4 regions of the Phreatobacter cathodiphilus genome follow, and region 3 is predicted to be linked to each of the others. Evidence: predicted binding sites of a transcription regulator. Region 3 holds the regulator's gene; each other region holds the start of a gene.
What was found. The regulator PhoB, encoded in region 3, activates phosphate uptake and scavenging genes when phosphate is short. The targets are predictions, from matches to a motif close to TGTCATNNANCTGTCAT.
Positions count from the first base shown of each region.

Region 1: C6569_RS10120 (BtaA family protein) is a predicted target of PhoB. The motif match lies at 850-866, and genes of this name have one in related genera.
Region 2: ugpB (sn-glycerol-3-phosphate ABC transporter substrate-binding protein UgpB) is a predicted target of PhoB. The motif match lies at 959-975, and genes of this name have one in related genera.
Region 4: phnG (phosphonate C-P lyase system protein PhnG) is a predicted target of PhoB. The motif match lies at 934-950, and genes of this name have one in related genera.

Region 1 covers NZ_CP027668.1:2,066,902-2,069,097, reverse strand. The annotation lists gene C6569_RS10125 (NTP transferase domain-containing protein) at 1-632, shown strand, start outside; gene C6569_RS10120 (BtaA family protein) at 937-2,187, shown strand.
Region 2 covers NZ_CP027668.1:3,405,269-3,407,464, forward strand. The annotation lists gene ugpB (sn-glycerol-3-phosphate ABC transporter substrate-binding protein UgpB) at 1-857, opposite strand, end outside; gene rlmH (23S rRNA (pseudouridine(1915)-N(3))-methyltransferase RlmH) at 1,104-1,580, opposite strand; gene rsfS (ribosome silencing factor) at 1,626-2,039, opposite strand.
Region 3 covers NZ_CP027668.1:1,378,140-1,380,335, forward strand. The annotation lists gene phoU (phosphate signaling complex protein PhoU) at 1-488, shown strand, start outside; gene phoB (phosphate regulon transcriptional regulator PhoB) at 521-1,225, shown strand; gene C6569_RS06735 (ABC-F family ATP-binding cassette domain-containing protein) at 1,232-2,196, opposite strand, start outside.
Region 4 covers NZ_CP027668.1:2,706,736-2,708,931, forward strand. The annotation lists gene phnE (phosphonate ABC transporter, permease protein PhnE) at 1-101, shown strand, start outside; gene phnF (phosphonate metabolism transcriptional regulator PhnF) at 109-843, opposite strand; gene phnG (phosphonate C-P lyase system protein PhnG) at 973-1,434, shown strand; gene phnH (phosphonate C-P lyase system protein PhnH) at 1,434-2,033, shown strand; gene C6569_RS13110 (carbon-phosphorus lyase complex subunit) at 2,037-2,196, shown strand, end outside.

The sequences.
Region 1 (2,196 bases), 690 kb from region 3:
CGCGCGAGGGTGAGATCGCGGCTCCGCCCGCCCCGCGCCTCGCCGCCGTCGTGCTGGCGGCGGGCCGCTCGACCCGCATGGGCGGCCCGAACAAGCTCCTGGCCGAGATCGGCGGCAGGCCGCTGGTGCGCCACGCCGTCGAGGCGGCCCTCGGGGCCGGTCTCGCCGAGGTGCTGGTGGTCACCGGCCACCAGGAGGCGGCCGTGCGCGCCGCTCTCGCGGACCTGCCGGTGCGCTTCGCCCATAATCCGGACTTCCCCGAAGGCCTCTCCACCTCGCTGAAGGCCGGCATCGCCGCTCTCGGCGAGGAGATCGACGGGGTCGTGGTGCTGCTCGGCGACATGCCGGCCATCTCCTCGGGCCTCGTCGGCAGGCTGGCCGCGGCCTTCGCGCCGGGGGAGGGGCGGCACGTCGTCGTGCCCGTCGCCGGCGGGCGGCGCGGCAATCCCGTGCTGTGGGGCCGCCGCTTCTTCGCCGAGCTGATGAAGGTCACCGGCGACCAGGGCGGCAGGGCGGTGCTGGCGGGCGCGCCGGAGGCCGTCGCCGAGGTGCCGGCCGAGACGGACGACGTCCATCTCGACCTCGACACGCCGGAGGCGCTCGCCGCGGCGGGCGGACGTCCCGCGCCTTAACGAAGCTGAAGTCCGTGCGGTAATTTTGACAAAAAAATCCCCGGGTCGTTGCCGGCCCGGGGCTTCAGATGATCATCTCCGTGGACGCGGAGTGGTTGGGACCGTCTATCTGACCATTCGCTGTGCAGCACAATCACAGCCGCATCTTTACCCTACCGGTTGACCTTAACCCGTCCCGACGGAAATCGCTGCAATTGTCCGCATCATCCTGCGGAACCGTCATCGCGGGGTCATCGCTGCTTCACCGGCGCGTCACGCCGTCCGCCTAACCCGGTCCGAACGCTTCCGAATCGGGATGAACGGCATGACTCTGGCGGCAGGCGAGGCGCGCAAGGCGACCCAGCGCAATATCGGGCGGGCCGTCGCCCGCCACCGGCCGCTGTCGCGGGCGGGACTGCAGGAGCAACTCTTCACGCTGATGTTCTCCGGCCTCGTCTATCCGCAGATCTGGGAGGATCCGGAGATCGACATGGAGGCGCTGGCGCTCGGCCCCGCGGATCACGTGGTGGCCATCGCCTCCGGTGGCTGCAACGTCCTCAGCTATCTCGTCGCCGGCCCTGCCGCGATCACCGCCGTCGACCTCAACGCCCATCACGTGGCGCTGAACCGGCTGAAGCTCGCCGCGGCCCTCCACCTGCCCGACCACGACAGCTTCTTCCGCTTCTTCGGCCGGGCCGACAACCGCGCCAATATCGCCGCCTACGACCTCCATCTGCGCGACCGGCTCGATCCGGCGACGCGCGCCTACTGGGAGCGGCGCGACTGGGCCGGGCGGCGGCGCATCCGGCAGTTTTCCGACAACATCTACCGCAAGGGCCTGCTCGGCTGGATGATCGGCACCGGCCATGCGGTCGCGCGGCTGCACGGCCGCGATCCCCGCCGCATGCTGGAAGCGCGCTCGCTCGCCGACCAGCGCGCCATCTTTGACGCGGAGCTGAAGCCGCTCTTCGCCTCGCCGCTGGTGCGCTGGCTGGTGAAGAACCCCGCCTCGCTCTACGGGCTCGGCATTCCGCCGGCCCAGTATCAGGCGCTGCTGACCTCGGCGAAGGCGGGCGGCGGGATGGAGGAGGTGCTGGTGGCACGCCTCGAACGTCTCGCCTGCGGCTTCCCGCTGGAGAGCAACTACTTCGCCTGGCAGGCCTTCGGCCGGCGCTATCAGGGTGCGGCGGGCGCCGTGCCGCCCTATCTCGCGGCCGGCCATTTCGACACGGTGCGGTCCCGTGCCGGCCGTGTCGAGGTGCGTCACGAGAATTTCATCGACCATCTGGAGAGCCTGCCGCCGGCCTCCCGCGACGCCTATGTGCTGCTCGACGCGCAGGACTGGATGACGGACGCGGTGCTGAACCGGCTCTGGGCGGCGATCCTGCGCACCGCCAGGCCCGGCGCCCGCGTCATCTTCCGGACGGCGGCGGAGGAGAGCCTGCTGCCCGGCCGCCTCTCGCCGGGGATCCTGGCGCGCTTCACCTATGACGCGGAGCGCTGCCGCGCCTGGACGGAGCGCGACCGCTCGTCGATCTACGGCGGCTTCCACCTCTACACCCTGGCCGCGCCGTGACCGCCCCGA
Region 2 (2,196 bases), 2.0 Mb from region 3:
TCGAACTTCGCGTTCGCCTTGACGTTGCCGTAGAAGCCCGACGAGGTCAGGAAGATCGGGCACTCGCCGGAGGTGAAGCGGCCCTCGCCCGTGTTGGTGCGGCCCGAATAGGAGAAGGTGTTGTCCTTCTGCAGGTCGATGAGGTTCTGCAGGTGGCGCACGTGCAGCGGCGAGTTGAACTTCAGCTCTGTGTCGAAGCCGTCGATGCCGTTGGCGCGGGTGGCGAGCGGCACGTTGTGCCAGAGCGAGAACTGCTCGAGGTTCAGCCAGGTGATCCAGGCCGAGGAGAACCCGCACTTGTCATAGCCGGCGGCGCGCAGCTTCTTGGCCGCTTCGAACACTTCCGGCCAGGTCTTCGGCGGCTGGTCAGGGTTGAGCCCCGCCCGGCGGAAGGCGTCCTTGTTGTACCACATGACCGAGGACGACGAGTTGAACGGGAAGGACAGCATCTCCCCGCGCGACGTCGAATAGTAGCCGGCGACGGCCGGCAGATAGGCGCTCGGCACGAAGGGCTCGTTGGCCTCGGCCATGAGCTGGAACACCGGCTTGATGGCGCCGCGGGCGGCCATCATCGTCGCGGTGCCGACCTCGAAGACCTGCAGGATGTGCGGGGCGTTGCCGGCACGGAAGGCGGCGATGCCGGCGTTCATCGTGTCGGGATAGGAGCCCTTGTAGGTCGGCACGACGCGGAACTCGCGCTGCGAGGCGTTGAAGTCCTGCGCCAGCTTGTTGACGACCTCGTTGTTGGCGCCGGTCATGGCGTGCCACCACTGGATTTCGACCTGCGCGGCCGCGGGGGTCGCGGCCATCATCGCTCCGGCAGCGGCGGCCGCGAGCATCGAACGACGGTTGAACATCGGAAAACTTCCTCCCAACAGACGCCTTGCGGCGGCGGTGCGGCTTGCGGCAAGGGCCGCGCCGTTCTGGGTCCGCCGGGCGACGGACGCGTGACACTTTAATGAAGCTTCGATGACAGCGTAAGAGCCTGTCTGTCGAGACGCCGGCGGGGGTTTTTCCACATCGCTGAGTGAACGGCGTCGGCGAGAGCTGCGGTCCGAGAGTCGGGCCTCTGACCCGGAGCGCGCGCGGCGGACCGACGTCCCTCACGCCCGGTGATAGGGATGTCCGGCGAGGATGGTGACGGCGCGGTAGATCTGCTCCAGCGCCATGATCCTCACGAGCTGGTGCGGCCAGGTGAGGGCGCCGAAGGACAGGACGAGGTCGGCCTCGGCCCTAAGCGCCGGATCGAGGCCGTCCGGCCCGCCGACCACCAGCGTCGCGGCCTCTTCCGAGGCGTCCTTCCAGCGCCCGAGCAGCGCCGCGAAATCGGGACTGCCCATGCTGCGTCCCCGCTCGTCCAGCAGCACGAGGCGGCCGGCGCGGGCGCGGCGGATGGCGGCGGCCTCCTCGCTCTTGCGCGCGGCGGCCTCCGGCAGCCGGCTCTCGTCGAGGGTGACGGTGTCGATGGACCGGAAGCCGAGGCCCTTGCCGGCCTTGGCGGCCCGCTCCTGGTAGCGGGCGGCGAGGTCGCTTTCGGGGCCCGCCTTGGCGCGCCCCACGGCGACGAGGATCAGCCGCATGCCGGGCCTCCGGGCGGGGCGGAAAACGCGGGGCGCGGCTGGCTGTCAGCCCGCCAGCCGGTCGCCCGGACGGGCCGCGGACCACATCTTCTCGAGATTGTAGAAGCTGCGGACCTCGGGCCGGAACACGTGGATGATGACGTCGCCGGCGTCCACCAGCACCCAGTCGCAGGCCGGCAGGCCTTCGACGCGGATCTGGCCGACGCCCTTCTCCTTCAGCGCCTTCATCAGATAGTCGGCCAGCGCACCGACATGGCGATGCGAACGCCCGGAGGCCACCACCATCGCATCGGCGATGGAGGTCTTGCCCTTGAGGTCGATGGCCTGGATTTCCTCGGCCTTGTTCTCTTCCAAGGTGTCGAGGACGAGCTGGAGGACGTCCGCGGGAGCGGGGCTAGCCGTCGGAGTCCCGGTGGGCGACGCGCTGGCGTCCGGCCCCGGCAGGGTTGTGGTGGACAGGGTCCAATCCTCTCTGCTTCGCGCCGCGATGGGCGCCACAAGCACGCATCATAGCCGAAAACGTGACGTTTGGAAAACGGAAGCGTGCGACAGGCACTGCAGCCACCGGCACGCGGCCGGCCCGGGCCTCGCATTTCCGCCGGATTCGGTGCACAGA
Region 3 (2,196 bases):
GCCAGCCCATGGCCATCGACCTGCGCGAGATCGTCGGCGCGCTGCGCATCGCCTCCGACCTGGAGCGCATCGCCGACCTCGCCAAGAACATCGCCAAGCGCGTCATCGCCATGAACGGCACGCTGCCGCTGGCCAAGGTGACGGGCGGCTTCGACGCCATGGCCCGCCTCGCCCTGGAGCGCGTCAAGCGCGTGCTCGACGCCTATGCCCAGCGCGACGTGGACGCGGCGCTGGACGTCTGGAAGGCCGACGGCGACATCGACGCCCTCTACAACTCGCTGTTCCGCGAACTCCTGACCTACATGCTCGAGGATCCGCGCAACATCGGCTCCTGCACGCACCTCCTGTTCTGCGCCAAGAACCTCGAGCGCATCGGCGACCACGCCACCAACATCGCCGAGACCATCCACTACATGGTGAAGGGCGTTCCGCTTGCCGACGAGCGGCCCAAGCTCGACACCACGACCATGGCCGCGGTCGGGCTCTGATCGCGGATACCGGCACGACGGGGAATCAATCCATGACCGCACGCATTCTGGTGGTCGAGGACGAGGAGCCGATCACGGTTCTTCTGCGCTACAATCTCGAGGCCGAGGGCTATCAGGTCGAGGTCGTCGGCCGCGGCGACGAGGCCGAGGTCCGGCTGCGCGAGGCGGTTCCCGACCTCGTCCTGCTCGACTGGATGCTGCCCGGCCTCTCCGGCATCGAGCTGTGCCGCCGCATCCGCCTGCGGGCCGAGACCGAACGGCTGCCGGTGATCATGCTCACCGCCCGCGGCGAGGAGGGTGAACGGGTGAGGGGCCTCGCCATCGGCGCCGACGACTACGTGGTGAAACCCTTCTCCGTGCCGGAACTGCTGGCGCGCGTCAGGGCGCTGCTGCGCCGGGCCAAGCCCGAGCACCTGTCGAGCCTCCTCAAGTCCGGCGACATCGAACTCGACCGCGAGACGCGCCGCGTCCATCGCGCCGGCCGGGAGATCAATCTCGGGCCGACCGAGTTCCGCCTGCTGGAATTCCTGATGCAGTCGCCCGGCCGCGTCTATACCCGCGAGCAGCTCCTGGACGGCGTCTGGGGCCGCGACGTCTATATCGACGAGCGCACCGTGGACGTTCACATCGGCCGCCTGCGCAAGGCGGTGAAGCGTGGCCGCGAGGCCGATCCCATCCGCACGGTGCGCGGCTCCGGCTATTCCTTCAACGAGCGTTTCGCCGGCGCGGCGGCCTGAGCGCCGTCACGCCTCCAGGCTCTCCTTCAACAACTCCAGCTCCAGCCAGCGGTCCTCCGCCGCCGTGAGTTCGCCCTGCGCCTTGGCCATCGCCGCGCTTGCCCGGTCGAAGGCGGCGCGGTCGCGCTGAAACAGGCCGGTGTCGGCGAGGATCGTCTGGAGCTTGGCGATGTCGCGCTGCAGGGCCTCCATCCGGGCCGGCAGCGTGTCGAGGTCGTGCTTGTCCTTGAAGGACATCTTGCGCCGCGCCGGTTCCGCCTGCGGCGCGGCCTTGGCGGCCGCCGACGGCGCCTCGCCCCGCGCCGGCTTCGCCACCGTCCGCGCCTCCACCCCGGCGCCGCGCTGGTTGACCATATCCGTATAGCCGCCGGCATATTCGACCCAGCGCCCGTTGCCCTCGCTGACGAGGACCGAGGTGCAGACCCGGTCGAGGAAGTCGCGATCGTGCGAGACCAGGATCACCGTTCCCGGGAAGTCGGTCAGCATCTCCTGAAGGAGATCGAGCGTCTCAAGGTCCAGATCGTTGGTCGGCTCGTCCAGCACCAGCACGTTGGCAGGTGATGCCAGCGCCCGCGCCAGCAGCAGGCGGCCGCGCTCGCCGCCCGAGAGCACGCCGACGGGTGTGCCCTTCTGTTCGGGGGAGAACAGGAAGTCCTTCATGTAGCCGATGACGTGGCGGTTCTCGCCGTTGATCGTCACGTAGTCGCCGCGCCCGCGCGTCAGCGCCTCCGTCAGCGGCATGGCGGGGTCGAGGGCCTCGCGCTTCTGGTCGAGCGTCGCCATGGCGAGGTTGGTGCCGAGGTCGATGGTGCCGCCGTCGGGGGACAGCGTCCCGGTGAGGAGCTGGACGAGGGTGGTCTTGCCGGCCCCGTTCGGCCCGACGATGCCGAGCCGGTCGCCGCGCAGCACGCGGATGGTGAGATCCTCGACGATCGGCCGGTCGCCGTAGCGCTTGGAGACGTGGCGGGCCT
Region 4 (2,196 bases), 1.3 Mb from region 3:
TCTCGGCGCTGATCCTGATGATCCTCGTCACCGTCGCGATCATCGACCAGGTCTCGACGCGGCTGCGCTTCGCCCTCATCGGAGAGCGCGGGGCGCCCTGAGCCGGCCCTAGCCGCCCACCGTCAGGCGGACGCGGTCGGCGCAGAAATGCGAGCGCGCCCACTGGATCGGCACGCCGTCGGGGTCGACGTTGATGCTGTCGATGACGAGGACGGGCCGGCCTTCCGCGATCTCCAGCCGGGCCGAATCCGTGGCGTCGGCCACGGCCGCACCGATGCGGGTCGAGGCGCGGCGATAGTCCGGCACGCCGCAGGCCGAGAGCGCCGCCGTGATCGACCCTGTCGCCCCATAGACCTCCGGCACCTCGGCGAAGCGCGGGAGGGGGAAGGCGGCGAGAGCCCAGGAGATCGGCACCCCGTCGGCGAAATGCGCGCTCTCGATGAGCATCACCGGATCCTCGGGCGACAGGTCCAGCGCCTCGGCGATCTCGAGGCTGGCGCCGGCTTGCCTGTGCCCCAGGAGACGACCGGCGGGATCACGCGCCTGCCCGACGACGATCTCGGAGAAGCGCGTGCGGGTGCTGATCGGGTAGGAGAGGGGTTTCGCCTCCACATAGGTGCCCGAGCCCTGGGTGACCCGGACGAGCCCCTTGTCGACCAGCGACTTCACCGCCTGGCGCACCGTGTGGCGGTTGACGCCGAAGCGTTCGGTCAGCGCCGCCTCGGTCGGCAGGCGCGTGCCCGGAACCAGGCCGCCGCCGGCGATCTCGGCCTCGATCGCCTCGGCGATCTGCCGCCAGACCGTCACTCCCCTGCCCCGCGCCAGCATTGCCCCTCCCGTCATTCGCCTGTCACGGCTGGCGGCCGATATGCACGCCTGTCCCATCACCCGGTCCGCCCCGGCGCCGCAAGCGGCTTGCCCCGGAACCCGAACTGTCATAAAACCATAATCGTCTAGACGAATATACAAATCATGACAGACCGTTCCGAACCCACCGATTCACTGCAGACGGCCCGCAAGGCTACCATGGCGACGGTCGCCCGCGCGACCGTCGGCGAACTGGCGGCGCTGGAAACCCTGGCCGGCGAGGGCGCGGAGGTCCTGCGCGCACCCGAGATCGGCCTCGTCATGGTGCGCGGACGCATCGGCGGCGACGGCGCCCCCTTCAACCTCGGCGAGGCGACGGTGACCCGCGCCGCCATCTCGCTCCCCGGGGGCGTGATCGGCTTCGGCCACGTGCTCGGCCGCGACCGGGAGAAGGCGCGGCTCGCGGCGCTGGCGGACGCCCTCTGGCAGGCGCCCGCCACCCGCGAAGCCGTCGAGACCCTGCTCGCCCCGGTCCGCGACCGCATCGCCGCTGAGGCGGTGACGAAGCGGGAGCGCGCCGCCGCCACCCGCGTCGACTTCTTCACCATGGTGCGCGGAGACAACTGATGGCCCTCGCCCGCGCCTTCGCCGATCCGGTCCACGACGCCCAGAAGACCTTCCGGGCGGTGATGAACGCCATGGCCCGCCCCGGCACGCTCCAGCCTGTCGACGGCCTCGCCGGCGCCCCGACGCCGCTGTCGCCTGTCGCCGCCGCTGTCGCCGTGGCGCTCGCCGACTACGAGACGCCGCTCTGGCTCGACGGCCCGCTGGCCGCCTCGCCGGACGTCGCTGCCTGGCTCGCCTTCCACACCGGAGCGCGCATCGGCACTTCGCCCTCGCAGGCCGCCTTCGCCCTTGTCGCCGACACCGCCGCCTTGCCCGACCTTGCCGGCTTCGCCCAGGGCACGGACGTCTATCCCGACCGCTCGACGACGCTGATCGTGCAGGTGGAGGCGCTCTCCGGGGCCGCCACCCGCTTCCGTCTCGCCGGTCCCGGCATCTCCGGCCACGCCCATCTCGCCGTCGCCGGCCTGCCCGCCGACATCGCCGACCGCCTCGCGGCCAACCATGCGCTCTTCCCGCGCGGGGTCGACCTCGTCCTCGCCGGTCCCGAGGGCGTCGCCGCCCTCCCCCGTACCACCCGCGTCACTGTCGTGGAGGCCTGACCCATGTATGTGGCCGTCAAGGGCGGCGAGCGCGCCATCGACAACGCCCACCGCCTCCTCGCCCATGCCCGGCGCGGCGACCCGGCGGTGCCCGAGGTCGCGCCCGCCCAGATCCGCGAACAGCTCACCCTCGCGGTCGACCGGGTGATGACGGAGGGCTCGC